DNA from 3 places in the Janthinobacterium sp. B9-8 genome. Region 3 is predicted to be linked to each of the others. Evidence: predicted binding sites of a transcription regulator. Region 3 holds the regulator's gene; each other region holds the start of a gene.
What was found. The regulator FNR, encoded in region 3, switches genes on or off when oxygen is low (the NO sensors DNR and NnrR bind a similar motif). The targets are predictions, from matches to a motif close to TTGATNNNNATCAA.
Positions count from the first base shown of each region.

Region 1: a site for FNR is predicted at 8,106-8,119, ahead of VN23_RS17715 (hemerythrin domain-containing protein). Genes of this name have one in related genera too.
Region 2: a site for FNR is predicted at 5,762-5,775, ahead of VN23_RS11805 (IPT/TIG domain-containing protein). Genes of this name have one in related genera too.

Region 1 covers NZ_CP014222.1:3,916,065-3,926,359, forward strand. The annotation lists gene VN23_RS17680 (EAL domain-containing protein) at 1-23, opposite strand, end outside; gene VN23_RS17685 (TIGR01621 family pseudouridine synthase) at 91-777, shown strand; gene VN23_RS17690 (LytR/AlgR family response regulator transcription factor) at 871-1,638, opposite strand; gene VN23_RS17695 (sensor histidine kinase) at 1,607-2,650, opposite strand; gene VN23_RS17700 (YifB family Mg chelatase-like AAA ATPase) at 2,704-4,200, shown strand; gene parE (DNA topoisomerase IV subunit B) at 4,584-6,560, shown strand; gene VN23_RS17710 (M48 family metallopeptidase) at 6,630-7,970, opposite strand; gene VN23_RS17715 (hemerythrin domain-containing protein) at 8,182-8,715, shown strand; gene VN23_RS17720 (NnrS family protein) at 8,712-9,893, shown strand; gene VN23_RS17725 (4'-phosphopantetheinyl transferase family protein) at 10,109-10,295, shown strand, end outside.
Region 2 covers NZ_CP014222.1:2,640,415-2,650,709, reverse strand. The annotation lists gene lplT (lysophospholipid transporter LplT) at 1-1,063, opposite strand, end outside; gene VN23_RS11815 (hypothetical protein) at 1,499-1,879, opposite strand; gene VN23_RS11810 (PEP-CTERM sorting domain-containing protein) at 2,231-2,803, shown strand; gene VN23_RS11805 (IPT/TIG domain-containing protein) at 2,847-5,690, opposite strand; gene rarD (EamA family transporter RarD) at 5,988-6,881, opposite strand; gene VN23_RS11795 (aminoacyl-histidine dipeptidase) at 7,700-9,148, shown strand; gene VN23_RS11790 (DMT family transporter) at 9,200-9,520, opposite strand; gene VN23_RS11785 (c-type cytochrome) at 9,743-10,295, opposite strand, start outside.
Region 3 covers NZ_CP014222.1:1,513,800-1,524,094, forward strand. The annotation lists gene VN23_RS06905 (sulfite exporter TauE/SafE family protein) at 1-324, opposite strand, end outside; gene hemN (oxygen-independent coproporphyrinogen III oxidase) at 329-1,732, opposite strand; gene fnr (fumarate/nitrate reduction transcriptional regulator Fnr) at 1,865-2,614, shown strand; gene VN23_RS06920 (hypothetical protein) at 2,621-3,340, shown strand; gene VN23_RS06925 (efflux transporter outer membrane subunit) at 3,411-4,760, opposite strand; gene VN23_RS06930 (efflux RND transporter permease subunit) at 4,834-7,971, opposite strand; gene VN23_RS06935 (efflux RND transporter periplasmic adaptor subunit) at 8,019-9,191, opposite strand; gene VN23_RS06940 (TetR/AcrR family transcriptional regulator) at 9,317-9,916, opposite strand.

The DNA.
Region 1 (10,295 bases), 2.3 Mb from region 3:
CATAATAGTTTCTTTTTGCGCATATGATTATGCTTACGTCCTATACCTAGCAAAATGTCCATCATCGTAATCTCTTTAGCCTAGCCAAGCATGCCCCCACATACAAGCCACCCACTTATTGCCTTTGAGCATTCCGATTTTTTAGTCGCCATCAAGCCTGCAGGCTTATCTTTTCACCAAGAAGCAGGGGAGGCGGGTTTTGTTGAAGTATTACGCCAAGCGCTAGGCGGAATGCCGCTTTGGCCTGTGCATCGACTTGATAAACTGACTTCGGGTTTGCTGCTTTTTGCAAAAAATGCCGAGGCAGCCCGCTACTTTGGCGATGCTTTTGCTGAGCACCGAATTAATAAATATTACCTAGCCATCTCCGACAAAAAACCATCCAAAAAACAGGGCTGGATCAAGGGTGCAATGGAAAAGGGCAGGGGAGGCTCTTGGCGATTAAGTCGTGATGGCGAGTTAAAAGCAGCCACGCAATTCTTTAGCTATGGAGATATGCTTTATGGGCAACGATTGTTTATCCTTAGGCCACTCAGTGGCCGCACCCATCAATTACGCGTTGCCCTTAAGAGTTTAGGCAGCCCTATTTTGGGCGATGAGCGCTATGGCGGCACACCAGCAGATCGTGGCTACTTGCATGCATGGGCTTTAGATTTTGATTATCAGGGAGAACAGCAGCGAATTTTACTGGCCCCGGAAACAGGATTGGCATTTCAGGACTTAGAAGCGCAACTTGCAAAAATCGCAGCACCTTGGAATTTACCTTGGCCTAAGTAAAGACGAGGAGGGACTTGCGGCGCACTGCGCTCTTGCTTAGCGACTAAAACCCGTCGCACGCAAAGCTTCAAGTGCGCCCTACGCTGCTGAAACCTACCTGCCTTCGCTTTCCAGTTTTTTAAGCTCTTTAATCACATGCTGCTGCCTGCGGCTCACCGCCAAACGCTCGGGTAAATCGCGCAGAATCACTTGCCAGTGCGCTTCGCTCCCCCCCACGGCGGACTTCTCAAAGCCCGACATCATGTCCCGTGCCACCAAGCAGTTGCGATGAATGCGCACAAAATGATTGCCGAATTCTTCTTCTAAACGAGTCAGCGAGTCCTCGAGCAGATACTCGCGATCGCGTGTGCGCAGCGTAATGTATTTTTGCTCGGCTTTTAAATAATACGCATCCGAAACAGGAATTAAATGCACCCGACCACGCTCAGTGACGCTGAAATGGGTACGGGCATGACTGGCTGGCTCTGCTTGCGATCTGGCTGTTCGCATATCTTGCACCCGCTTTAAAGCGGAGATCAGCCGCTCTTTACGAATAGGCTTTAACAGATAATCAACCGCGCGCACTTCAAATGCAGCCACACCGTATTCTTCAAAGGCCGTAGCAAAAATCACCACAGGCGGGTGTGAAAAATGGCTTAGCTCGCGGGCCAGCTCAATACCGCTCATTTGCGGCATCTGAATATCCACAATCACCGCATCGGCATCGGCTTCCGCCAAGGCTGCAAGGGCGGCCATGCCACTGGTGGCTGTGCCAACAACATCGTGCGGGCATTCATCAGCAACGTCCGCCAGCACATCTTGCAGCCTGCGCAAGGCGGGGATTTCATCATCAACAAGAAAAAGGCGCAGTGGCGTTCCCATGGGGAATCTCCCGGTAAGGCAAGACAATATGTACTTGATAATAGTCGTTATTCGCGTAAGTGCTTAGATTGGCTTCTGCATCAAAGTGGAGCAGCAAACGCTGACGAATATTTTCTAGCGCCATACCATTGCCTCGATGCTGACTTACCGTCCCTGCCGGCGGCAGAGAATTTCTAATCCCTAAATGAATATGCTTATCTTTAACAGCGATGCTAATTTGCACAGGGCCTGGATTCAATATAGGTTCTACACCGTAGTAAATGGCATTTTCTAATAAGGGCTGCAACAAAAGTGGCGGTAAAACAGCAGACAGCGCTGCCTGAGTAATATCCCATTCCACTTTCAGCCTATCGCCTAATCGTACGGCTTCAATATTTAAATAGCGGCGTGCAACCACCAACTCACATTCCACGGTAGAAAGCTGCTGCTTATCAACCATCACCACCCTGAATAAATCTGCCAGATCTTCTAGTACTTGCTCTGCCCGCCTTGGCTCGCTACGGATTAATGACAGCACCGCATTCAGGCTATTAAAAAAGAAATGCGGGCGTATCCTAGCTTGTAAAGCCGCCAGCCTTGCTTCAGTCAACCTAGGCGACAACGATTTCCAGCGCAAACGCAGGTAAAGCATTAAAGACACTACCAACATCATGGTAAACAGAAGCGCAGGAAGCAAGGCAGTTACAGGTTGTAACACCGAGAACAATAATTTTCTCTGCACCAATACCATGAGCATCGCTAGCGCGCTCACCAGCAAAACACCTGATCGATAAGATAATCGATGAAGCCAGGGCATCAGCAGCGCCAGCAACAGCAGCAAGCTAAGCAGAGGAGGCACGACCCACATGGCCGCCTCGCCCAATCTTAAAGGCCATTCTTCCCAGCTTGCCAAACCCAGCAACACATAAGCCAGCATGCCCAAATGCACCAGCAGCAAAATACGTAATATCACACCAAAATTACGAAAATCAGGCAGCGGCACAACTTCTTCGGCCGGCTTATCAAGCAACATACGATTACCCCATTTGTTATCTACACTAAAAGAAACCTTCACAGGCGTTTTGCATGTCTCTCGCCATTATTCATAGCCGTGCCATGATAGGAATTGAAGCAAGTGCCGTGCTGGTGGAGATCCATCTTGCCAACGGCCTGCCTGCTTTTAACCTGGTAGGGCTGCCCGATTTAGAAGTCAAAGAAAGCCGTGAGCGCGTTCGTGCGGCCTTGGCCGTTTGCGGCTTTGAGTTTCCCAACCGGCGAATTACTGTAAACCTTGCACCTGCTGACTTACCCAAATCATCCGGCCTGTTCGACTTACCCATTGCTGTAGGCATTCTGGCAGCCAGTGGCCAGCTTCCTTTAGAGCAGCTGAACGATTTTGAGTTCGCAGGTGAATTAGGGCTATCGGGTGAATTACGCTCTATTCGTGGTGCGCTAGGTATGGCTTGGGCTGCGCAAAAAGTAGGCAGAACACTGATTCTGCCGGCAGATAGCGCTGCAGAGGCCGCCTTGCTCAGCAGCGCCAGCGTACTTTCTGCCAATCACCTCATGCAAGTTTGCCGGCATTTACTCGGTAGCGATCAGCTAGCGGTCGCGGTGCCAATCGCCATTGAAGCCCCGCCCGCCATGCTCGATTTAAGCGAAGTAAAAGGCCAGCAGCAAGCCAAACGCGCCTTAGAAATTGCGGCCGCAGGCAGACACAGTCTGCTCCTGATAGGCCCGCCGGGCACAGGTAAATCCATGCTGGCACAACGTTTACCCAGCCTCTTGCCGGATATGAGCGAGCTGGAGGCGCTGGAAGCCGCCAGAATTCAATCCTTAGGCAAAGAGCGGCTAGATGCCAGCCGCTTTGGTGTGCGCGCCTACCGATCACCGCATCACACAGCATCAGCAGTTGCCTTGGTGGGTGGCGGAAGTGTGCCACAGCCGGGTGAGATTTCTTTGGCGCATCACGGAGTGTTGTTTTTAGACGAATTGCCTGAGTTCGATAGAAAGGTTCTGGAAGTATTGCGTGAGCCACTGGAAAGCCAAAAAATCCATATTGCCCGTGCCGCACACTCCACCGAGTTTCCTGCTGACTTTCAACTCATCGCCGCCATGAATCCCTGCCCCTGTGGCTTTTTGGGCCATCCTAAAAAAGCCTGCCGCTGCACGCCCGATCAAATTGCCCGCTACCGGGGCAAATTATCCGGTCCCTTTATGGACCGAATCGACTTAGTGATCGAAGTGCCATTATTACCAGAAAATACCCTATTAGCCGCCGCCACTGGAGAACCCTCAGCGCTAGTCAGAAAACGCGTGGCGGCAGCTCATCTCAGGCAAGCAAAACGGCAAAACACGCCCAATGCCCGCCTGAATGGCAAACTTCTTGAGCAACACTGCCCCCTAAACGATGAAGCGCGCGGCCTGCTACAAAATGCCATTCAAAAACTATCACTCTCAGCCCGCGCCACCCACCGCGTGCTAAAAGTAGCCAGAACCATTGCCGATCTGGCAGGGGATGAAGCCATCAACACAGCGCATATTGCAGAGGCGATTCAATATCGGCGTGGCTTGGGTGGGTGACTCGCACGCGAAGCAGGTTTAAAAAGTTCTGTAGACACAGAGAACGCTAAGAACACAGAGCACACGGAGAAAAACAAAGTGTTTCATAGGGTGTACAACGACACAATCATTGCACACCGAAATCGGAGCACAACGACTTGCACTCCCTATCACTTCCAAAATCGCCACCCCCGAGTGCCTTTATCGGGGCTCCAGCAGTGTCACTAGATTCTCGACACACCGCTCGGAAATGACGATTTTTAAGTCTTTATGAACAGCTCCAACGATCACATGGCAAGGCTAGCTCCCTGCCTGCAGGTTTTATTTATGTAGCCTTGTGGTAGTTATATTTGTCTCAGCTTGCTAGACTCGCGACAACTTTAGTAATCGGTTTCACGTGAAACATGGCAACTCCTAAATACGACGAATCTTCCGTTAAGGTCTTAAAAGGCCTTGATCCTGTCCGGCACCGGCCCGGCATGTACACCCGCACCGATAATCCTCTGCATATTTGCCAAGAGGTGATCGACAACGCCGCCGACGAGGCTTTGGGCGGCTATGCCACTCAAATCGACGTGGTGCTGTACCGCAATCAAAGCGTGCGGGTCAGCGATAATGGCCGAGGCATTCCGGTAGGGCTGCACCCTGAAGAAGGCGTGCCGACGGTGCAGGTCGTATTTACCCAGCTGCACGCTGGCGGTAAATTTGATAAAAAAGATGGCGGCGCTTATGCGTTTTCCGGCGGTTTGCATGGCGTGGGCGTTTCGGTCACCAATGCCTTATCCACGCGTTTAGAAGTTGAAGTTAAACGTGAAGGCCAGCAGCATCGGCTTGTGTTTGGCTCCGGGGATGTGATCGAGCCACTGGTGGTGCTAGGCACTTGTGCCAAAAAAGACAGCGGCACCAGCGTGTATGTAGAACCTGATCCTAAATACTTTGATTCACCCAATATTCCGTTGGCCGATCTGGAACATCAACTCAAATCCAAAGCGGTGCTCTTGCCGGGGCTAGTGGTTACTCTGGCAATTGAACAGGCTAATGGCGAGCTGATTAATAAAAGCTGGTGCTATCCGGATGGCTTAACGGGCTATTTATCTGAAAAAGTAGCTGGCTATACCCAGCTGATCCCGATCTTTGAAGGCGAGAAGTATATCGAGCAGGTAGACGATACTTTCTCGCTGGGTGAAGGCTGCGCTTGGGCGCTGACTTGGACCGAAGACGGCCCGGTTAATCGCGAATCCTATGTAAATTTGATTACTACACCAGTCGGTGGCACGCACGAATCCGGCCTGCGCGATGGGGTGTTTCAAGCAGTTAAAACCTTTATCGAATTCCACAGCCTGCTGCCTAAGGGCGTAAAAGTGCTGCCGGAAGATTTATTTGGCCGATGCTCTTTTGTGCTCTCGGCCAAGATTCTGGACCCGCAATTCCAGGGCCAGACCAAGGATAAGCTAACCAGCCGCGATGGCTTAAAGCTGGTCTCTACCGTAGTGCGCTCGCCCTTTGAAATCTGGCTGAATCAACACGTTGATCTGGCTAAAAAACTAGCCGAACTTTGCATCCGCGCGGCGCAGGCTCGGCAAAAGAACTCGCAAAAAGTTGAGAAGAAAAAATCCTCCGGCGTGGCGGTACTACCCGGCAAGCTAACCGATTGCGCTTCGGACGAAAGCGAGCGCTGCGAGTTATTCTTGGTTGAGGGTGATTCAGCGGGCGGCTCGGCCAAGCAAGGCCGGGATAAGGATTTCCAGGCCATTCTGCCACTGCGCGGCAAGGTGCTAAACACTTGGGAAGTCGATCGCGATCAGATTTTTGCCAATAATGAAGTGCACGATATGGCCGTGGCGATTGGCGTTGATCCGCATACGCTGGACGACAGCAAGGTTGATTTATCTGGCCTGCGCTACGGCAAAGTAATCATCATGTCGGATGCGGACGTGGATGGTAGCCATATTCAAGTGCTGCTACTCACGCTGTTTTACCGCCATTTCCCACAGCTGATCGCCCAAGGGCATGTCTATGTGGCACAACCACCGCTTTACCGTGTGGATGTAGCAGGCAGCGGCAAGGCCAAGCCTCCACGTAAATTCTATGCGCTGGATGAAGGTGAATTAACCGCGATTCTGGATAAGCTGCGTGTAGAAAAAATCCGTGAAAACGCGTGGAGCATCAGCCGCTTTAAAGGGCTTGGTGAAATGAATGCCGAGCAATTATTTGACACCACTATGAATCCAGACACGCGTCGTATGCTACGTGTAGGTATCAACAATGACGTGGCCCTCAATACCCGTGAACTGATGCATATGCTGATGGGCAAATCCGAAGCCAGCAGCCGTAAAGCGTGGCTAGAAGCACGAGGTAATGAAGCCGAGGCAGATGTTTAAGCTATAGCGTTTAAGTCCGCATAAAAAAAGGGCCACAGATTTTATTCTGCGGCCCTTTTTTACATTAAATTACTTTAAAAATTTCAGTAATTTACCCAGAGTCGTCGTAGGTTCTGGCGCTGTCATCCCTGCTTCTGACTCATCAAACGCTAAAGTACAATCATCAGGCAAGGCAGCCGCATCCACTTTGCCCGTAATACTACAAGCCCAGCTGATCGTGCCATCATCACCAGCAGAAGGGCTCAAAATAATTTCCTTATCCTGATGTGGTGCATTTAGAGCTAAGCTCAACTCGGCTGATTCCGGGTTTATTTGCACGCTTTTAATCAAGCTATTCGCTGGAATTTTAAAGCCTAATCCCTCAACAGCTTCTGGCATATACTGGGTTTCTTCATAGAAGTTTCCCACCAGCTTGGCCGCAACCATTCCCTGTGTATAGGCCTGGCTTAATTCAATATGTGTTTTTGCATTCAGCGCTTTAGTCTGATAGCTGGAATACGCTGATATTGAAATAGGCACCAGAATCAACAGCAGATAAATATAAACAACCATCGCGCCAATCAAACCAAAACCCGTATTTGGAATCGTGGCAGAAATCAGCCAGGCAAATATATTACGGCGAGGAAATACAGCCGCATCGCCATTTTCTACGCGGGCAACGCGTTTGCACAGCCAAGGGTAATCAGCAGTTAATTCATTGACTGCCATCCAGAAACCATCAGTATCTTTAGCTTGAGCGATATAGGCTTGGGTATTCAAGCTTTTCCAACGGCTGCTACCCGCTGCTAATACGGCCAGTGCATGCACCGCACTTTGCTTATTGCTCGTGCAAGCTAAGCCATACTGATCGCAGCTATATTCTCTGGCACGAGAATACGCGGTGCCAAGCAAGGGAATCCAGCTAGCAAAAACCAGCCACCAGTGGTGTACTAAATGCTTTTGCGCAATATGGCCTAACTCGTGGCCAATATAAAAATTTAAAGCTTCGGTATCTTCTTGCAAAGCATCAACAATATCACTCAGCAGCACCACGTAATACCGGCGCAAAAACCGGGTAGCAAATGCGTTTAATGCGCCATTACCCGTCATTAAATAAAATTCTGGCCGCTTATTTAATCCTACAATCTGGCAGCAGTTTTCAAAACGAGCGTGTAAATCAGGAAACTGCTCAGCAGTAACACGCACGCCATTGCCACGTACATAAGAAATAAAATACGAGAACCCAAATAGGCCGATGAGATAAAGCACCAGCATAATAATCCAGATAATACCAAAGGTGACCAGCGTTAAAGCCAGCCAGCTCAGGCCTGAAATCACCGCCATGATCACAAATAAACGCTGCTCATTAGCGTATGGCTTGATCACTGCCCTTTGGCCATTTACTGGTGGTGTTGAAGCTTGGTCTTCCATAATGCCCCTGCAATTTTTTACAAAGCGGCGATTATAGCGGCTAATCCAAAAATTACTTAACCGAATCTGACTATTTTCATTCGTAGTAGTTAGTAAAAATACTTACAAGTGTAAGACTGCGATCATCGATTCTTTTTGGCTTAAATCAAACCACAATCCTCATACCTGCGTAGAATCCGACTAAATTAGTCGGGAATTAAGGAGAGGCATCATGTCATTGTTTTCTACCGAAACGGTCACCTTTGAAACCCCCATTGCCATGCTCATGGCCTGTCACGATAAGGTGCGCCAGTACGCTGATCTAACGCTCAAGCTAGCTCAATATCTGATTAAAGAGGGCGCAGATGCCAAGGCACAAGACGCTGCAGCTGGCATTTTGCGCTATTTCGACGTAGCAGCCCCGCTGCACCACGACGATGAAGATCTCGATTTATTTCCGCTGCTTAGCCAATACGGCGATGCTGAGCTGCAAGCCATCATTGCATCGACCAGCGCCGAGCACGAAACACTAGGCCTGCTCTGGCAAGATATCCGCAGCTATTTAATTCCACTGGCAGCAGGGCAAGGTGGCAGCTTGCCACTGCCTTTGGCAGGCGAATTTGCCAAGCGCTACACCGACCACGCCGATCTGGAAGAAGCCCGTATTTACCCCAGCGCCGAACTACTACTTGACCCGCCCACACTAGCAGCAATAGGGCAAATAATGGCTGATCGGCGTAACACCGATCAGGATAAAGCCTTATGAAAACATTTCTCAGTGCTCCTCACCGTATTGGCTTTTTTTGCGGCACTTTATTGCTGATCGCAAGCCTTACTTGGTGGGCCAGCGAAATGCTACTCAGGGCCAGCGGCAGCACCATGCCCAGCAGTATTGCGCCAATGTTTTTGCACGGCTATCTGATGCTGTACGGATTTTTCCCGCTGTTTATGCTGGGCTTTATCTACACCGCGGGGCCTAAATGGCTGGGCGTGGCCAGCCCCTCTGCCAAACTCTATGTACCGATTTTTATCACCTACGCCATAGGCAGCGCCCTCTTGATTGCCGCGCTATTTTGGCAGCCACTGCTTAGCCTAGGCATTGCCCTGCACTGGATCAGTTGGGGAGCCGCCTGCCTTGTCTGGCTAAGCCGTGTGCGGGCCAGCAGCGCGCCGGATCGCGCCCACGCCATTCGTATTGCACTTGCCTTTGCCATGGGCTGGATAGGGCAGGCTCTGGCGCTGTATTGGGCCGTATTTGGCGCAACGACGGGCTGGCTGAGTATGATAGAAATCGGCTTATGGGGGTTTTTACTGCCGGTGTATTTAACCGTTAGCCACAGAATGCTGCCGTTTTTCTCTGCCAACGCTATTTCTAACTACAGCGCATGGCGGCCACTATGGCTGTTAAACGCCATGATTGCCTTGTCTTGGGGTCATGGAGCCTTAAAGCTGGCTCATTTCAACAGCCTACCTGTTGATGCCATATTTGCTGGGCTGCTGCTCTATACCAGCTACCGCTGGCGTCTATTTGCCTCACTCCAAAACCGGCTCTTAGCCATGCTGCATTTAGCCTTTGCTTGGGCGGCGGTCGCTATGCTGCTTTACACCGTACAAGATACAGCCATGCTAGCAGGCTCAACCATTCTGGGATTTGCACCGCTACACGCCATCAGCATCGGCTTTTTTGGCACGATGTTGCTGGGCTTTGCCACAAGGGTGAGTCTGGGCCACGCAGGCCTGCCGCTCATCCTCAGCCGCCTTGCCTGGACACTTTATTGCCTGCTGCACGGCGTAGCCATTGCCCGAGTATTGGCCGAAGTGCTGCCCTGGCAAAACACCCTGCTCTGCGCCGCAGCCTTGGGCTTTTTACTATTAGTGGCCTTATGGGGCAGCCGCTTTATGCCGGTGTATTTGAAGCCGAGGGCGGATGGGAAGGCGGGGTAGCTTTAATCTCCACATAAAACCCAAACCTTAAACCACGGAAGAAAGGGAGAACACGGAGGGCCACGGAGAAAAACATACACAAGGTTTTTTCCGTGAAACTCCATGTTCTCTGTGCCCTCTGTGTTTCAAGATTTGGGCTTTACACTGAGGGAATTTCCGCTGCTGTGTACCGTACCAAGGTATATCATTCCCCATCCTTTACCCTTGGTTTACACATGCTTCACGCCGAAGTTCTTCTTACCCAAATCTCTAATCCTTCGCTAAGCAGCGATTCGCTCTCGGCCAGTAGCAAAGCCAAGCTAGCGACGATGCAATCACCCGCCCGCGTTCAGCAATTTATTCTTGGCCGCATGCTGCTTGCCCAAGCAGCAGCACGGGCCTTAAATATCAATTACTCAACGG
Region 2 (10,295 bases), 1.1 Mb from region 3:
CATTAAAATTTTGCACGGCAATAGAGTGGCCAGCACCCATGAGTGTATGACCTCTGTGTTGCAACATGGCGTTTAATGGCACTACAAAGAAGCCTGATAAACAGCCCACAATAAACATCAGAAATGCAGCAAGCCAAATATTGTGAACAAACAGCATACCGATCACCATAATCCCCATGGCAATCCCTGCAGGTAGTACGCTAAATGCCTTTTTGAGCGGAACACAATGGCCGGCAAGGATTGCGCCTGCCGCAATGCCAAATGCAACTACTGCGACTAGCTGAGTCGCTTGTTCCATGGAAAAGTTCAACCAAATAATGGCCCAGTTCAATACGACCAAGCGCATGGTGGCCCCAGCACCCCAAAAGAGCGTGGTGACGCCTAAGGATAACTGGCCTTGAGGGTCTTTCCAAAGCTTGGCGACGCATTCCCAGAATTCTTTAATAAGCGCAACAGGCTGAAGCTGCAGCGGCTTTAGTTCTACATTTAGTTTAGGGATGTAGCAGTTCAGCCAGGATGCGGCCAGATAAAGCAAAATAATTGCGGCAATCGCAAAAGTGGCAGGGGAGAAGAACTCACCTAGTACGGTGCTGTTAAGCCAAGGGGCAACGTGCGAGCCGGCAAGCAAACCACCTAAAATGGTGCCGAAAATAATAGCGCTGACGGTTGCACCCTCTAGCCAGCCATTGGCTGCAACGAGTTTTTCATGCGGTAGGTATTCGGTGATGATGCCGTATTTGGCAGGGGAGTAAGCCGCAGCGCCAAAGCCAACTAAGGCATAGGCCATAATCGGTGGCAGGCCAACCAGCATTCCTAGGCAACCAGCCAGCTTGATGCCATTGCAAATCATCATTGCCTTACCCTTATGCATGGAATCAGCAAAAGAGCCTGCAAAGGGGGCAAGGACGACATAAGACACCGTAAAGCACCAAAGCAGCATTGATAAATGCCATTCGGGTGAATGTTGCTCTTTCAGTAGCGCAAGCGCAGCAAAGAAGAGGGCGTTGTCAGCAAGCGCAGATAAAAATTGCGCGCCAAGAATAATGAAAAATCCACGATTCATCTTGGAACAGTACCCTTTTTTATAGTGTGGGGTTTATATCACGAAACGCGATATAACGGCATTATCGCTGTTGCATTGAGCTAGCTTATGCTCTCTGCTTGGCTGCCCTCATCATAAGGGCTATGTATCTAAGGCTGCGTTGATTTGGCCGATCCTGCTGGTACTTAGGTAGGCTTACTGTAAGTTGGATTAAAGATTGAGCCGTTTGTTCTGAGTTTGCCGAATAAGTAATATAAATTGATTTAACATATTTGTGCTGTTTGGTTAGTAAGTTGTAGTTTTTGCGTACCGATGACTTATAGCCCTGGTCATGACGCGTGCAACCCGTTCAGTTGATCAAACGACTTGTGTGATGGTGTGATTAGCGGGAACGATAATAGTTTCTGTGTTTAAGTATTTATGCTGCTGTAGTGGCTTTTTAATATAGATCTGCTTTTAGCACAGCTCTTTAATGGCCATGCCAAAAGAGCTATCTTCATTCTTCTTTATAAAGTCCCGCCCGCCTCGTACATTAACTGAAAGCTCAGCACTCCCCTTGTCATCAAACAAAAAGGTGCGAATTGGGGAGACTGTTTTTTTGCTGCAATTAATTTGTAAGTCTGCTTCGATACGGGTAATGCTGCCGTTTTCTGTTAGCTTGGGTTCTGATAAATCATTGCGGATGCGGGTAGTGATGATTGCTCCTTTTCGGATCTGGGTATCCAGTACCGAAATCAGATTGCCTTCGGGTGTGCTGCCTAATTCCTGCCATTGACCCGCATAGCTTATTTTGGCAAGGCAGAGCATCAGTAGGCCAGCCAGGGCAAAGGTTTTCATAATGTGTGCCATGTTAGTGTGAACCGACTGATCATAAAAGAATGCAATGATCGTGTTGTGCGGCAAAGTACCCTTAGGGAAAAACACCAAATGGCAGATATATGTCATTCACATCGCCTGATTTATTCTCATTAATTAAAATAATAAGCTCACTGCACTGGTTTTTGTTTTGCTTTTTAAAGTGAAATTGCTTGAGTTAATTATAAAATGAGTAATTACTTATATATGGAAATGAATTCTTATTGTTTGATAATTAATTAATTGTCGGCTAGAGTTATTTCTACACTTGAAATCAAACAAATGAATGCATGTAATTAAATTAATATATAAGCGTAATCTTCTGGAGTGGATATGAATACTTTTAAATCTTTTGCATTGAATGTGTTATTCCTTTTTTCAGCAACATTCTCTTCAACTGTTTCTGCCCAGCTGATTAATTTTGATACTCTGGGGCAAGACAGTGCCGTGATTAATAACGGCTATGCAGGTTTTAACTGGTCAAATTTTATTTCGATGAATGGTACTTTTGTGCCAAATTCAGGTTTTGAACGTGGCGTGGTTTCCGGGCCTAATATTGCATATAACCAAGATGGTCTTGCTGCCTCGTTTTCGCGTGAAACGGCTTTTACTTTGCGTGATATGTATGTCACCAAAGGATTGGTAGCGGGAATAACCCACTTCGAAGGTTATATCGGCGATACACTCACTTTTTCTAGAAGCGTATTCTCTGGCACAGCCGCTCCAAGCCATATTGTGTTTGACTGGGTAGGCATTACCAAGCTGAAATTCTTTGGCGAACCCGGCACATCAGAAACAGTGATCGACAATATACATGTTGCCGCTGTGCCAGAGCCTGAAACTTATGCCCTTATGGGCCTCGGCTTACTTGCTGTGATAGTGGCTAAGCGCCGTAAACGGGTCTGAAAAAATAACCGGCCAGCTGTTCGAATTGCGGCCGGTTATTTAATTAGCGCTGTAATCGTATCAGGCTTGGATTTAAACCATCTGATAAAGAAAGTTCAAACTGCCCGCCAGCGGGTACGCCTGCTAAATCAATCACAATTTTTCCGCCTTGCGCCTGATTCGCCAGTAATTGGCGTGACTTGCCAAGATGCATCACGCTTAAATAGGGGTATTGTTTGATATCCCAGTTCATCACCAACTTACCTGCATTTTCCTGCCATTGCACTTTGGCCCCGCTTGGGGGGCTGGCTGTAGCGCCTGCACGAGTTTGGCCTTGCTGCCTATCTAATCGCTTACCTTTATGCCAAATTTCAATGGATGCCAAGGGGCCAAGCTGGGGCACGCTGATAAAAAAGTGCGCTACTGCGCCACGGGCATCAGCTACTTCCACCGGATTAAAGCGCTGAATAATGGGTTTGGCGTTTGCACGAATTAAATGCAGCTCGTAATCGCCTTTCGTCACAGCTTTTATATTGCCGCTGCGCGAGGAGATAGGGTCAAAGCTCACTCCTTTTTCACTAATGCTGCCTGATATATCGATCAGATTCATCGGCAGGGTATACCCTGCAGCTTGGGGGGCGAGTGCGTAATTATGCTGCTCTAAAAACTCTTGTACCTTGGCGTAATTGTAGTCAGAGAACCATCGTCCATCGCAATACCCCATGATGTCGCTATTATTATCTTCGTCCAGCGTAAGCAATGTGTTGCTTAGAGGGTCAAAGGGCAGGGTGTTGCCGATTTTTCCATCAGAATAAGGGAATGATTTGTCAGGATTACGCACCCCACCGCAAGGCGCGTGAGGCCGGCTTAGATTGTGCCCCAGCTCATGCCCCATTGTTTTTAGGTCGTTATCGTAATTGGCATCCAGCCCAATGGCGGTGCTGTTTGCACTGCCTGAGCCAATTGGATTGACATAGCCCAGCCCTGCAATACCACCGCTAAATCGGGGATCAGGAACTAAGCCATAGTAATGACGGCCACTACCTTCTTTAATACGCAGCTGGCTTAGTTCAGAAAGTGCCTTGTTCCAGCCTGCCGAACCCGTATTGGCGTTATCGATGCTTTTCATTTCGGTGGTTGAGCCGACTGTGGTGAGCTTATACGGAGCGCGAAAGCTGATATTGAGCGAGTTGCTGGCGAGCGGGAAAATATTACTCAGCATTTGTCGCACAGCCATTTCGTCGGGGGCTTTGGCGCTAATGCGATTGCCTTTGCCATCATCATCAATTTGTAAGGGAACCAGCACTAAATCCATATTGGTGGATTGACCAACAATGGGATTAATACTTTTGCTTGAGCCATTGCTTACTTTCTGTTCAGGATCAACATCGACGCGCAGGCTTAGGCCGGATTTAATCCATTTTTCAGGTAATTTTACATTAAAGCTTTGGGCCAGCTGGGCACGGGCCACTGATGCTGGGATAAAAGCGGGGCCGCTCATTTCCAGGGGCTGGCCTTGTGGAAGACCATTGAGTGAGGCACTGAGCCAAACGCGTGGGCTAGCCAGCTTGCTGGTGTTGGTGGTGAGGCTGGCGCGAACAATCGTCGTTTTGCCGGGGACTAAGCGCTGGTATGGCTCGCCAATGAGTTGCGAGTAATTTTGTACTACGGCTACGCTTTCTAAATTAATCGTCGGTTTAGTCGGGGGCACTACAGTAGGTGGTAGGGCGACCAGCTTAAAGTTTCCGGCAGAAATAGTTTGCGTACCTGCCTTTAATACCACTTCGCCATTGCCGTTGGCAGGAATTTGCAGGGTAAGCTGAGTGGATGTTTTGCTGATTATTCTGGCGCTATTGCCCCCCACAGTGGCGCTGCTTACTGTGTCTAATCCTTGGCCTGATAAGTTGATTTGGCTATCAACGGGGCCGCTTAAGGGGCTCATTGCACTGATATTGAGAAGGGGGGTGACTTCAAAACGTGTATTGCTTTGTAAGCTGCGTTTTCCCCAGATTAAAGTCAAGGGGCCACTCAGTGCGTTTTCGGGAATGATGACATCAAGGCGGCTATCTGCGCGGCCTTGAATATGGGCTGCTTGCTTATTGGCAAACAAGACTTGCTCAACTTGCTCCATTCCCTGGCCAAGCAAGCTGATTGTCTGCCCTGGCAGCCCTGCGGCAGGGCGCAGTACGGGTTGAGCCACGGTCTGCCAAATCTGAACAACCTGAGCTAATGTTTGTATCTCTCCATTTTTATCTTCAAAGCTGATAAAACCTGAGCGTGCCGCCGCCGGAATGCTTACGGAATATTTATTATTGGATTGGCTGATTTTGGGCAAAATAACGCCACTCAGCCGCACACTTTTAATTTGATTTAATAGTTTGCCAGTCAGCGTCAGTGTATCGCCAGTGTTGAGCTCGGTGCTCGATAGCTCATCAATTTGCGGTCCATAAACTGTAATTTTCTGGGCGGCCTGAACAACATTGCCTTCTTTATGCAGAGTGAGCATGCCTGATTGCGCAGCTTGCGTGAGAGTCACCTCGATCACTTGTTCAGAGATCACTTTAAAAGGCAGCTCTGCCTGATCAATAAAGACTTTTTTGACTTGAGATAAGCCGATCCCTTTGATGGTAATCGTATTGCCCTCGCTTGCTTCAAGCGGATTGATACTGTCGATTGCAAAAGGCGGGGCAGGAGGGAGTGTTGGAGCAGGGGCAACCGGGGTTGCCGTATTTGTGGGGGTGCTGCCAACTGGCCCGACTGAATTAATGGGTGGCGTGGCTGCGGGGCTTGCATTAGGTGCGTCTGAGCCACCTCCACCACCACAAGCGCTCGTGATTAAAACAATGCTTGAAGTGAGGAATAACTTGCTGGTTTTTTTTTGCGCGAGTTTTTTAATGTTTGAAAACACAGATTGTCCTGAGGGGTATTAGAGGAGGCTCAGACGATCTGCTGTTTATTATGCCGAATGAGTTGGCGCATTCTATGTAAATCAAACAGCTGTTTATGTAATATAAAGTACGTAAGTAATTTCTAATACATTGGCTTTTTATTTGTGAAAGTAATGTGTCAATTAAAATTAAACGTTTGCTATCTTTATGAATTTAAATAGAAAAATAGAAATGAATTGGCCAAGGCAAGCTAGGTATTTTATCTGCATGGCAAGCAGAGCCCATATTCCTCTACGATGAATACCCTAGCTTGCAAGCTAAGCGTTTCGCCGCTGGCGGCGTAATGTCTGAGCGCTTTGCCAGCATGTCAGCATAATGCCCAACCAGATTGGGATATAAGTACCTAACCCTGAGGCACTGAAAGGCTCGCCCAGCACAAATAAAGAGATAAAGAACAGTAGTACGGGCTCTACATAACCCAAAATACCAAGCAGGCCAATAGTGAGTAATTTACTGGCCATTAGATAGCAGACAAAAGCGGTTGCCGTCATGATGCCAAGGCAAGGCAGTAAAAACCATAATTGGGGCGCGCTTTGTAAAGCATCGGTGGCTGCGGGGTGCAGGTAAAGGAGCGCAATTGCGCCTGGTAAAATAAAGAGGGTCTCAAGCAAAAAGCCACTAAATGGGTCGAGATGCAATGCTCTGCGTATCATTAAGTAGGGCGGATAGCCCAGTGCGGTCACCAGTGTTACCCAAGAGAAAGCCCTTGTTAACCAAAGCTCATGTAAAACGCCCGCTAAGGCAAAGCACACTGCAAGCCATTGCAAGCGGCTGGGGCGTTCTTTGTAAATAAAAAAACCAACCAGCACCATGACCAAGGGTAATAAAAAATAGCCCAGTGATACTTCTTGCAAGCGCCCTTCAAGCGGAGCCCACATAAACATCAGTTGTTGGATTGCCAATAAAAGCGCGTTAACAGGTAAAGCAAGCCAAAGAATGGGTTCGTGCTTAAACCGCGCTAGCGTGCTGCGCATTTTAGTGCCGTGTTTGAGTAGGGCGAGTAAGATCAGCATCGCAGGCACGGTCCAGACAATGCGCCAAGCAAAAATGTCTAAGCCCTGTAAAGGCGTGAGCTGAGTGCTATACCAGCCTAAAACAGAAAAAACCAGCGATGCAATAAGCGAGAGTAATAAGCCTTGGCCTGAGAGCATACGTTATCTTTTTACGGTGATAAGGGATTAAAAAATGTTTTTGTAGCTGGGTAGGTCAAGAGCAAATAACCAAAAAATGAATGTTTAGCATTTTTTAAGGTTTTGATTGTTTAAAAAAATGAGCCTTGATAATACCACTTGTCATGCGGCTTTCGCAGTCCCTGTTATCCCGCCTTTTAACAGTAAAGATAATCAATATATAATGCCCGCCAGCATTTATGATTTGAAATAAGCAGTTTGCTGGAGGCCTGTTTAAAAGTCTGCACATTATTTGCTGCATCTGAAGTCTTGATTATTATTTTAGAACATGCTTGTGAGCTGGATTATCAGGAAAAAATTTGTTAGTTTTGCTGCTGGAAAAGTAAATAAAATAGATATACAGTGAAATTGTCTGCTGCGCTTTCAACTTGTGTTCTTGCTGAGAAAAGTAGATTTGGCTAAGTACACTGGATTTTTATAATTAAAATACCTTACTTTGCATCTCGGTTTTCTATTTTTCTCTTAACGCTGATCGTGTGCTGGTTTTAGTTTGTTGTTTTAAAGCATTATTTTTATAAGCTACAAAGCAGGTTAATACATTAAACGGCATGCTCATTACATTTTTTGAAAAAAACAAGCTTTGATTTGTCATCTATTTGTAAAATAATTCTTTGCATGATGTGCCTTATTATAAAAAAAATTAAAAATGACACTATGACGGCTTTCCTTCGTTTTTTATTTATCCCAAGCTTTTAGCAGATTGCTTTGGAATTCTATAACTCCGTTTTGCCTCGTTTGTATGGCAAATCACTATATCCTGTTATTGACTGAGATTAATCATGGTAATTACAGATCTTGCCCCACAGCCTTTATGGCGTCATTTCGACACTATTTGTCGCTTTCCTCGTCCGTCACGTCATGAATCCGCTTTGCGTGATCATCTTCGTGCCTGGGCATTAGAGCGTGGCTTGGCCGTGCAAATTGATAAGGGTGGAAATCTCATTATCCGAAAGCCTGCTTCGGCAGGCATGGAGGATCGGCAAGGCGTGGTATTGCAGGGCCATTTAGATATGGTGGCGCAAAAAAATGCCAATTACGCTCACAATTTTATGGTTGATCCTATCCGCACCCGGGTTGAGAACGGCTGGGTCCATGCCGAAGGCACCACGCTGGGTGCAGATAATGGTATTGGTGTAGCGGCGGCTTTAGCTATGCTGGAAAGTAATTTGCCACATGGCCCGCTGGAAGTACTGCTCACTGTGGACGAAGAAAGCGGCATGACAGGCGCACGCGCGCTGGAGCCAGGTGTCTTGCAAGGCCAGCTATTACTTAATCTGGATACAGAGGAATGGGGCGAGGTGTATGTGGGTTGTGCGGGCGGGGTGGATATTACCCTGACACGTAAATTAAGCACCGAGCCTTTAGCTGCTGGTTTTGATGTTTTTGAGATTTCGCTAACCGGCTTAGTGGGCGGGCATTCGGGTGTGGATATTCATCTGGAGCGTGGCAATGCAATTCGTTTGCTGGCCCGGGTGATGAATGCAGCCAGCCGTGAAATTGAAGCCAAACTGGTGTCCTTTAATGGTGGCACTTTACGCAATGCTTTGGCACGCGAAGCTTTCGCTAAAATCTCGGTGGCAGCCTGTGATGCACCGCGCTTGGCAGAGATTGTAGATAGTTATCAGGCCTTGTTCCGTGATGAATTAGCGGGTACAGATCCAAATCTAACGATTTCCTTAAAGCCTTCTACGGCGGATACAGTGCCAATAACGGCTCATGCGCGTTTAGCGCTTGATATGTTGCTGGCCCTGCCACATGGTGTGCGCTGCTGGAGTAAATCGCTGCCGGGCGTGGTGGAAACCTCCAATAATTTAGGCGTGGTAACAATTGATAACGGGCGTTTTGAGGCCGTTTTAATGGTGAGGTCGCTTAAAAATATCCGTATGCGTGAGCTGGCTGACGCAATTACAGCGGTTGGCCGTTTAGGTGGCTGTGCGGTAGAAGAAGAAGGCGAATATCCGGGCTGGACGCCCGATCTGAAATCGGCTGCTTTAGCTTTGCTGCAAAATGTGTATCAGCAGCGTTATGGTGAAACACCCGCTGTGCAAGTGATTCATGCTGGGCTTGAATGTGGTTTGCTTGGGGCGGCTTATCCAAAAATGGATATGGTGTCTTTTGGCCCAACGATTCGAGGTGCGCATTCCCCGGATGAGCGGGTAGAAATTGCCTCAGTGGTTTCTTTCTGGGAATTGCTGGTAGATGCTTTAGCTGCCGTGCCTAAAGCTTAAGTTTGTTTGATATGCAAAAAGGCTTGCTTTTTAATAAGCAGGCCTTTTTATTTAGCTCGCCATTTTCAGGCCAACTACGCCGCTGACAATCAGGCATAAGAAGAAAATTCGGGTAGAACCGAGCGGATCACCAAATAGCATAATCCCGCCAATTGTTACGCCCACTGCACCCAGCCCGGTCCAGATTGCATAAGCTGTACCGGCAGGAATTCCTTTCATGGCATAAGAAAGTAATGCCATATTTAAAAAAGATAAAGTAACTGATCCCGCCACAACCCAAGGGTTAGGATTTAATTGAATATATTTTAATGATAAAGCCCAGACAATCTCAGTAAATACAGCAACGCCTAATACCAACCAATAGCTAAACATAAATAGTGCCTTGCACACCACGGGCTAATCGATCACTCCGTATCGGAAACCCGGAAGAAATACGGAGTAGGCCATTTTGCTTAAGCGAGTAATCGAATTAAACCAATAGCATAGATAAGGCGGTATTTTCTTTGATGCGAGGCCTAAGAACAAGGGAAATAGTGGCTGTACAGGCGTAAAAAAGCGGGCAAAGCATGCCCGCTTTTTTTGAAGGACAAAATCTTACTTGCTGTTATTCACCATATAGTGAACTGCAGCAGCGAATTCTGCATCTGTTCCGCTATAGCCACCCTTGGCTGGCATCGCATTTAAGCCCTTAGTGGCAATTGCAATGGCACCTTCAACGCCGTCTTTCAGGCGTGGAGCCCAAGCCGCCTTATCACCCAATTTCGGAGCGCCTGCTAAGCCAGCTGCATGGCAAGCCATACAAACTGAATCGTAAATTTCTTTACCCTTAGTGGCTGGGTCAATAGCGGCACCGGTAGCAGCGCTTTCAACCTTTGGCTCTTCAAATTTAGCACCAACCGCATTGCCCATATAAGCCACTGCACGTTTGACTTCATCATCAGTTAAATCTGCTGCACCACCTTTAGCAGGCATCGCGTTAAAGCCCTTGATTGCATGGGTCCAGAGCGTTTCAAAGCCCTTAGAAATACGAGCCCCCCAAGCGCCAGCATCGGCGAATTTAGGTGCACCGGCCAAGCCAGTGCCATGACAGGACAAACAGACCGCTTCGTAAACCGCTTTACCATTTTTAGAGCCCGGAGGGCCACCA
Region 3 (10,295 bases):
TTTTTCCAGCAATAAAATAAGAGATGACCAGCCAGCCATATAACTGCCAAGCAAAATCAATAATAAATTGGCAAGGATAAACAAGCCGCTTTTCACGCCTTGTAATGAAAGCAAGACAGACAAAGAGCCCAGCAAGCCCGCAAGCATACCAATCAGGCAATAGCCCAGCAAGCGACCAAGATTAAAACCCAAATGGTAATGCCAGCGCGGGCCCTTTGGGAGCTGCAAACTAAAGGCGGCAACGACACCACCGCACATTCCAACACAATGCCCGCCCCCTAATAAACCGGCCAGAAACAAAGCAAGAAAATCTAATTCCAGCATTACTTTATATCAACTTAGAATAGCTCCCTGCGCGAGGGGCATGACGCAAATAGCGGTCAAAAACCATGGCAATCGAGCGGATCAAAAAGCGCCCCTTAGGGCTGACAATGATTGAATCGTCCTGCACTTCAAGCAAACCCTGGGCTTGAAATGGCATAAGCAAATGAATCTCTTCAGAGAAATAGCTTTTAAAATCAATCAAATAAGCCAATTCCACAGGCTGAAAACTCAATTCAAACTGGCACATTAAAGATTGAATTACCGAGCCACGCAAATAATCATCGTGCGTGATCATCAAGCCACGCTCTATCGGCAAACGATCTTCATCCAAGGCCAGATAATAAGCATCTAAATCTTTTACATTCTGGGCAAAACAATTGGCCACTTTGCCAATTGCTGACACACCAAAAGCCATCAGATCGCAATCGGCGTGCGTTGAATAACCTTGGAAATTCCGATGCAACTGCCCTCTTCTTTGAGCAATTGCCAGCGGATCATCAGGCAAAGCGAAATGGTCCATGCCGATATAGATATAACCCGCAGCAAGAAGCTGATTCACACTACTTTGCAAGATATCGAGTTTACCCTCTGTTGAGGGTAGCTGCCCAGCATCAATGCGTCTTTGCGGCATAAAACGCTCGGGCAAATGGGCATAGCTATACAGGGCCAGCCGATCCGGGCGCAAAGTGAGGACACGCTCAATCGTCTCATACATCCGGGCCTGAGTTTGATGCGGCAAACCGTAAATCAGGTCGATACTGACTGATTTAAAGCCATTGGCACGCGCAGCATCAATCACAACTCTAGTTTCTTCCTCCGTTTGAATACGGTTAACCGCTTTTTGCACCTCTAAATTAAAATCTTGCACGCCCACACTCATGCGGTTAAAGCCAATCTGCCCTAAAAGCGCTACAGTAGCCGCGCTGACTTTGCGTGGATCGATCTCAATTGAAAACTCGCCATCAGCTTTTAAATCGAAATGATGACGAATACCGTCCATTAATCGCGTTAATTGTGCATCGCTCAAAAAAGTAGGGGTACCTCCGCCAAAATGCAACTGAGAAATCTTGCCGCGCTTGGTTAATAATGCCGCCTGTATTTTTACCTCTTTAAGTAGATAATCGAGGTATTGATCCGCCTTACTCTGATCCTTTGTGATGACTTTATTACAGGCGCAGTAGTAACAAATAGTATTGCAAAAGGGCAAGTGAAAATACAATGACAACGGTCTTATTCCAATGCCGGGCTGTTGCTGGCGTACACTTTGCTCATAGCGATCTGCATCCATTACAGCAAATCGATCCGCAGTGGGGTAGGATGTGTACCTTGGCCCTTTTCCGCTGTGTTGGCTTATCAAGTTTCGATCAAAATCAAGTGGCTGTAAGACCGTAGCATTATTTTGAAGCATACTGTTCCATCCTTATTCATCGTATGAGTGCAGCTTGCCTAGATTCATTTTTCATAACCTTGATCGATATCAATATCTGTACTGGAAATAACTTGCAGTGGCTGATATCGAAAACACGAATTGAAACGCCCAATGACACCGACATCTCATATCCCAGTACGTGACCTTAGCCTCAAGCACTTGCGCCAAAGCTGCGTCAATTGCAGCTTGCGTGAGCTTTGTCTGCCGATTGGTCTTTCCGCTGATGAAATGCGCGAGCTTGATCACTTAATCACCCAAGCCAAGCCGATTAAGCGCGGTGAAGCGCTCTACCGCGCAGGAGAGCCGTTTCGCTCTCTGTTTGCGATTCGCTTAGGTTTCTTTAAAGCCAGCGTAATTTCTGAAGACGGCCGCGAGCAAGTCACCGGCTTTCATATGACCGGCGAGCTCATGGGCATGGATGCGGTTAGCTCTGATCTGCATACCTGTGATGCCATTGCCCTGGAAGACAGCGAAGTCTGTGAGCTGCCCTTCACCGATATGGAAGAACTCAGCCGCCGCATACCGATCTTGCAACATCATCTTTATAAAATGATGAGCCGCGAAATTGTGCGCGATCATGGCGTGATGCTTTTATTGGGAAATATGAAAGCAGAAGAACGCATTGCGGCCTTCTTGCTGAATTTATCTCAACGCTTTGCCATCCGTGGTTATTCTGCCAGCAGCTTTCATTTGCGCATGACGCGTGAAGAAATCGGCAGCTATTTAGGCCTTAAACTTGAAACCGTGAGCCGCTCATTATCGAAATTTCAAGAAAACGGCTTAATTAAAGTACAAAACCGCTTGATTGAAATTCTCAATCCTGACGCACTCAAACAATTGATTAACAACTGCCAACAATAAGCCACTATGACTCTATCCAATGGCCCTGTTTTATTTCTTGCCCCAGCGGCCATTCTAGAGTCATTGCAATCCCGGCTTAAACCCTTGCAAATGGCACAGCTCATGCTGCTGCCGCTTGATATGCAATCGCAAATCCCCCCTTTACCTCACAATGGCCTGCTTATTTCTGCAGGCCATGCTGATTTAGCAGGCTATTTGCAAAGTGCTCAATGGGCGCAGGCACAAGGCTGGCATCATATTGATCTGGCCCTGATTGGCGAGCCTCAGTGCGCCGCACACTTAGGCTGGATGATGGCCGCCAGCGGCGACGACACAGCCCTACAGCTTGCCGCCCCTCTGCTCGATACCTTAGCCCCGGCAGGTCGCAACAGCTGGCTGCATGCTGGCGGCAAAGGCGCAGCCAGCTTTTTGGCGCTGCTACAGCACATCATGATGCAGCCCCTTATTGAAAGCTGGAAAGTCATCTTTCCAAATGGCAAGCCATCGCCCAAGGCCGATTTAAGTAAGCTAGCCGAGTTGCAAACCGCACAATGGCAAGCCATTGCGCCACTTTGCCAGCAATATTTAGCTTTGGCAGAAAATAGATCTTTTCAAGCAGTGCACACACAGCTCAGCGCCTTCAGTTTGCCAGAACATCAAGAGCCCGCCGCTGCGCTAGCGCAATTTTTAATGCAGTTTTTTAGCCGAGCAAACACGCCCGCACCTCATCACCAGCCAAACAGTTGATCTATCAAACAATAAAAAAACAGCCCCAATTTGGGGCTGTTTGCTTATAAAACCAATCAACTAGCGCGTATTACTTTCCGCCCAAAGCCTTAAACGCTTGTGCCGATGCGGCTAAACGAGCACGACGCGTTTCGATCAGTCCCTGGCTGGCCGCGTAAAACTCACGCTGCGCATCCAGCACATCCAGATATCCCGACAAGCCCGATGCATAGCGTGCTTCTGCAAGTTTCAGGCGCTGCTCCTGCCGATCTGCAAGGCGTTGCTGGGCTGTTAGCTGCTTGCTCAGCCATACCTGATCAGATAACACATCGGCGGCGTCTTTAAACGCCAGCTGAATGGCTTTTTCATATTCAGCCACAGCAATCACTTTGCGGGCTTCGGCAATGTCAGCCCCAGCGCTTAGGCGTCCGCCATCAAACAACGGCAGGCTGATTTGCGGCAAAAAACTCCATGCACGGTTGCCGCCAGAGAATAAATCATCCAGCTCATTGCTCACCACACCGCCACTACCCATTAAAGTGACTTTAGGGAAGAAGGCCGCGCGGGCCGCACCAATATTGGCATTGGCCGCCACCAGCTTTTGCTCCGCAGCACGCACATCCGGGCGCTCAAGCAAAACGGTAGAATTTAAGCCACTGGGCAACTGCACCACTTCTGCATTTAAATTGGCCGCAGGCAGGCTGACCGTTTCACCCACCAAAACAGTCAGCGCCGTTTGCGCATTAGCCGCTTGGCGCGCCAAAGCCGAGTGATCACTAATGGCGCTATCTTGTGCACTTTGCGCTTGCAAAAGATCCAAGCGATTAGCCACGCCCACCTCCACGCGGCGCTTCACCACGCGCAGGCTTTCTTCCCGCGCCTTAGCGGTTTGCTCGGCAAAGCGGCTACGTGTTTGTAAGGCTTGTGCGCTGTAATAGCTATTAGCCACATCGGCGATCAGCGTACTGCGTACCGATTGCTGCGCCTCTTCGCTTGCTAGGTAATTGGCTTTGGCCGCCTCGCTTAAGCGGCGCACACGACCCCAGAAATCCACCTCGTACGATAGCAGCGCCAGATTAGCTTCGTAGCGGCGGCTGATATCGGCATCCGGATTACTACGGCTGATATTGCCCGAGCCATTGGCACTCACCGACGGCAAAAAGTCCGCCTTTTGAATACCATACAGCGCACGGGCTTCTTCGATTCTGGCCGTGGCGATTTTTAAATCGCGATTATTGATCAGCGCTTTTTCAATCACCGACTGCAAAGCAGGGTCGCTAAAATAGCTACCCCACTGTGGCGTACTCATCTCCGCAGGCTGGCTGCCCACCACACTGGCGACCGGGGCTGCGGGGCGAATGTAATCCGGCCCCATCGCGCATGCACCCAAGCCCAGAGTCATCGCCAGCAGCAGCGTCTTAGACATTAATTGTTTTTTCATACATTTATTACCTATGGGTTCGCGTCATTATTCGAAGGGCGGGCACGCCGCCCTTCGAAGACCGGCACGTCTATTAACGATGGTCATCCGCGATTTCGTCGCTGCGTACCACGGTTTTCTCAGGGAAGAAGCGACGCACCACCACAAAGAACACCGGCACTAAGAACACCGCAAATACTGTGGCAGTAATCATTCCACCCATCACCCCTGTACCAATGGCACGTCGGCTTGCTGCACCGGCACCGGTACTCATCGCCAGTGGCAATACACCCGCGATAAAGGCAAACGAAGTCATCAGAATCGGACGGAAGCGTAAACGGCAAGCTTCCAGCGTGGCATCGATTGCGCTCATGCCCTGACGCTGCAAATCACGGGCGAATTCGATAATCAGAATCGCGTTCTTTGCCGACAAACCAATAATGGCAATCAGCCCCACCTTAAAATAAACATCGTCTGGCAAACCACGCAATGTCATGGCAGCCACCGCACCAAAGATACCCAGTGGCACCACCCACAGCACAGCAAACGGAATCGACCAGCTTTCATACAGCGCTGCAAGGCATAAGAAAACAATCAGAATCGACAAGCCAAACAAGAAGGGTGCTTGCGAGCCAGATAGACGTTCTTCAAACGAAGTACCCGACCATTCAAAACCCACGCCTGGTGGCAATTGCTTAGCCATCGCTTCCATTGCATCCATCGCCTCCCCCGAGCTTTTACCGGGGGCCGGGCCGCCAGAAATCTTAAATGCAGGCAAGCCGTTATAGCGATCGAGTGCAGAAGCACCTGCCTGCCACTTAGCCTCGGCAATTTCAGACAGCGGCACTAGATTGCCCGCGCGGGTTTTAATTTGCAGCTTGAGTAAATCGTCCGGTGAAAGACGGCTTTCCGGTGTGGCTTGCATCAGCACACGCAAAATACGGCCTTCGCGCACAAAGTCATTCACATAGGCAGAACCTAATGAAATCGCCAGTGTGCTATTAAGCTCGGCCATATCAATGCCGAGCTGGCTGGCTTTTACTTTATTTACATCAAGTAAAAGCTGCTGACCCGGTTCCTGACCATCAGGGCGCACCCCCGCCAAAGCTTTGTTTTGCGCAGCCATGCCCAGCAACATATTCCGTGCTTCATACAGGCGATCACGGCCTAAACCAGCACGGTCTTGCAAGCGGAAATCGAAACCACCTACCGATGCCAATTCAGGAATCGGCGGCACATTGGTTGCAAATGCAAACGCCTGCTTAATGCGGAACAGCATCATGTTGGCGCGTTGCACCACCGGGCCTACCTGATCGTTAGGCAGCGGACGATCTTTCCAGTCTTTTAAGGTTACAAACGCCAGCGCCGCATTTTGGCCGCGGCCAAAGAAGCTGAAACCCACAATCGCAATCACACGATCCACTTCAGGCTGTTTCACAAAATGAGCTTCAACCTGCTGAACGATTTCCAACGTACGCTCATGTGTTGCGCCTGCAGGCAATTGCACCACGCTAATAAAGTAACCTTGGTCTTCATCAGGCAGGAAAGACGTTGGCAAGCGCGACATCAACCAGCCGGTAGAGGCCAGAATCAAAGCAAAAAACAGCAGGGATAAGCCAGTCTTACGAATGCATGTCCCTACCCAACCCTGATAACGGATCGTTAACGCTGCAAACTTGCGGTTAAACCAACCCAAGAAGCCCTTAGTGCCATGATGCTCGCCCTTTTTCAAAGGCTTGAGGAACGTTGCGCACAATGCAGGCGTTAAGGTTAAAGCCATTAACGCCGAGAAGAACATCGTCAGCACCAAGGTCACCGAGAACTGGCGATAAATCGCACCTACCGCACCCGAGAAAAACGCCATCGGCACAAACACGGCGGTTAGCACCAAGGTAATGGCGATAATCGGGCCAATAATCTGCCCCATCGCTTTTTGCGTGGCTTCGCGCGGGGCAAGGCCCTCTTCAGACATAATCCGTTCGACGTTTTCGATCACCACAATCGCATCGTCAACCAAGATACCAATCGCCAGCACCATGGCAAACATGGTCAGCACATTGATCGAATAACCAAACAGCTGCAAACCCACCAAAGCGCCTAACAGCGCAATCGGCACAACAATCGTCGGAATCAGCGTGGCGCGGATATTACCCAGGAACAGGTACATCACAATAAACACCAAGCCAATCGCTTCAATCAGCGTGGTCAATACTTCCTTGATCGATACATCTACAAACTTGGATGTATCGTAAGGCACTTCATAGGCTATGCCCTTAGGGAAAAACTTAGACAGCTCATCGAGCTTGGCTTTCACCGCCTTAGCGGTTTCGAGCGCATTGCCATCAGGGGACAATTTAATCCCGATCGCCGCAATACTCTTGCCATTCAAACGCGCCAGTACGCTGTAATCAGATGCGCCCAACTCAACCTTGGCCACATCTTTCAGGCGTAATTGCGAGCCATTTTTACCATCACGCAATACGATATTGCCAAACTGCTCTGCCGTTAAATAACGACCTTGCGTCACAACCGTTGCCGTAAATTGCTGGCCCGGTGGCGCAGGCAGCTGGCCAATTTCACCCGTGGCCAGTTGCACGTTTTGCGCACGCACGGCGGCCAGTGCTTCAGCGGCAGACATCTTAAAGCCCGCCAATTTAGCCGGATCCAGCCAGATACGCATCGCGTATTCAGAGCCAAACAACATCGCTTCCCCGACGCCCGGTACACGGCGAATGGAATCGATCACGCTGGAATTCACATAACTACCCAGTGCCACATTGTCGTAACTTCCATCAGGCGACAGCAGCGTCACAAACATCAGATAGTTACTACGCGATTTAACCACCTGCACGCCTTGCTGGCGTACTTCGCTTGGCAAACGCGCTTCAACCCGCTTTACACGGTTTTGCGCTTCTACCGAGGCAATATCTAAATCTGTACCCGGTTTAAACGTCAGCGTAATCGCCATATTGCCGGCGCTATCGCTGTTGGAGCTCATATATTGCATGTTCTCCAAACCGTTCATTTCCTGCTCAATCAGCGCAGTAACCGTTTCCTCCATTACCTGCGCGCTCGCGCCGGGATAAGTGGCGTTAATCGTTAAAGCGGGCGGAGCCACTTCGGGATATTGAGAGATCGGCAGGCTTTTAAAAGCCAGCAAACCTGCCAAAACAATAATAATAGCGATCACCCAAGCAAATACGGGGCGATCGATAAAAAATCGAGCAAACATAAACTCTCCTTAGGCTTTTGATGCTTGTGTACTTAACAAGATCAAGCCTATTTTTTTGCAGGGGCAGAAGCAGGTGCTGATTTAGCCGCAGCCGCATCAACCGGGCTGACTACCGCGCCGGGACTTACTTTCTGAATGCCATCGACCATCACGCGCTCGCCACCTTTTAAGCCGCTCAGCACAATCCAGTCTTTGCCTGAGAAGCCACCGGTTTTCACAGGTGCAGGGGCGACTTTATTGTCGCTACCCACGATGTAAACAAACTGGCCCTGAGGTGAGGAAACAATCGCTTGTTGCGGCACACGCACCGTAGCATCCATCGCGCCCTGCGCAACCCTTACCGTGGCAAACATACCTGGTAACAGCAGATGATCCGGATTAGGGAATTCAGCACGCAAAGTGACCGTGCCGGTTGTCGGATCAATGGTTTGCTCGGCAAAGAGCAATTTGCCTGCATGGGCATAGCTCGAGCCATCTTCCAGCAGCAAATCAACCGGTAGCGAAGCTTGTTTGAGTTTGCCCGCCTTAGCCAGTTGTTTTAAGCGCAATAGATCAGCACCTGACTGGTTGAAATCCACATACACCGAATCCAGTTGCTCGATCGTTGCCAAGGGCGTGCCTGTCCCTTTATTCAGCAGCGCGCCTTCTGAAACCAAGGCACGGCCAATGCGGCCACTGATTGGCGCTTGTACGCTGGCGTATTCCAGATCCACGCTACTGCGACGCACTTCTGCTTCAGCTGCGGCCACTTCGGCTTCGGCTTGTTTAAGCTGTGCCTCGGCCTGATCAAATTCCTGACGGCTTACACCCTGCTCGCCCACAAGCTGGCGATAACGATCGGCTGTTTGCTTGGCAATCAGCACGCTCGATTTAGCCTTGGCCAGCGCAGCTTTTGCCGTTGCGGCATTCGCCTCCAGCACACGTGAATCAATCTTAAATAAGGACTGGCCTGCTTTGACCTCACCGCCTTCATTAAATAAACGCTTCTCTAAAATGCCATCTACCCGCGCCCGTACTTCAGCGGTACGCACGGCAGTAATCCGCCCGCTTAAATCACGGGTCAGCGCAGCGCTGCCCGCCTGAACCGTGACTACGGTGACTTCAGGTGGTGGCATCCCGCCACCTGCACCTGCAGGCCCGCCTTCTTGCTTACCGCAGGCCGCCAGTACTGTGACTGCGCCCAAAACCAAAACTACACTTTTTTTAAGTGAAGGAAGCATTCCTAATCCTTTGTAATATGACATTGTTTAATTTATGCCTATAAATTTCAATAGTAATGAGATTGCATTTCATTTCAATAAAACAACAATTTAACACTTGAAGCCTACCTGACACCACAAAACACTTACACCTGGTATGCACGTAAGAACATGTCGACAATGCGAGTCACTTTTGCCGTCTCACCAGATGGATCTGGCGGCTCTCCACCAAACAATAATTTCAGCTGATCGTAACCCGCCAACATGTCAAATAAAAACGTGGCCGCTTCAAAAGGATCCGCTGGGCGCAACACCCCCTCTTGCATTGCCGTTTCTAACTGAGCAGCCAGTTGTCTTGCTGTGCGCTCAATACAAAGCTCAAAATGGCGACGTGCTAATTCTGGAAAACGCGGCGCCTCGCCCGTAAGCACCCGATGCGCTTTTACTGATTCCGGCGTCATAATTTGCGCCCGAAACGACAAAGAAAAACGTAATAAACGCTCTCGTACATCTCCTTCTGTTACCGCGAGCGGCGCTAGCATCTCACCAATAAAGTGATCAATCGCTAATTCAAACAAGGCTTGCTTACTGCCAAAACGGTTATAAATAGTTTGCCTTGCTACGCCTGCTCTGGCGGCCACTTTTTCAATGCTGGCACGATAACCCATCTCACAAAAAACAGACTTAGCAGCACAAATGACAGGATCTAGCCCTGCTTCGTCCTCTGCAAGCTTACTCTTAACCATCGCCACACCTCATTTTAGACTGGACAGTCTAATCCAAAAGAATACAAAAGAGAAGACTTTACACAATGACTTCCCCCATAAAAAACAGAAGTCAGCGGCATGCACATCGAGCTCAATAAAAGCAAAGGGAGTAAGGAAATCAATGAATCAGACCCCCGCGTGTTTTGCATACAAAAAGCCCCCTATCAAACCTCTAGAACTGAGAAGGCGAATTAGCTGACAAAGCACTAAACTCACAAGGCAATAGTGTGAATTTATAAAAACACTATGCACTGGTTTGCAAAAATAAAAGCTAATACTCTGGGCAGCCTATTTTTCTTCAATGCAAATGACATTGCCTTGAAACCTTACGACTTATATCTAAGCTTAATTTGCCACT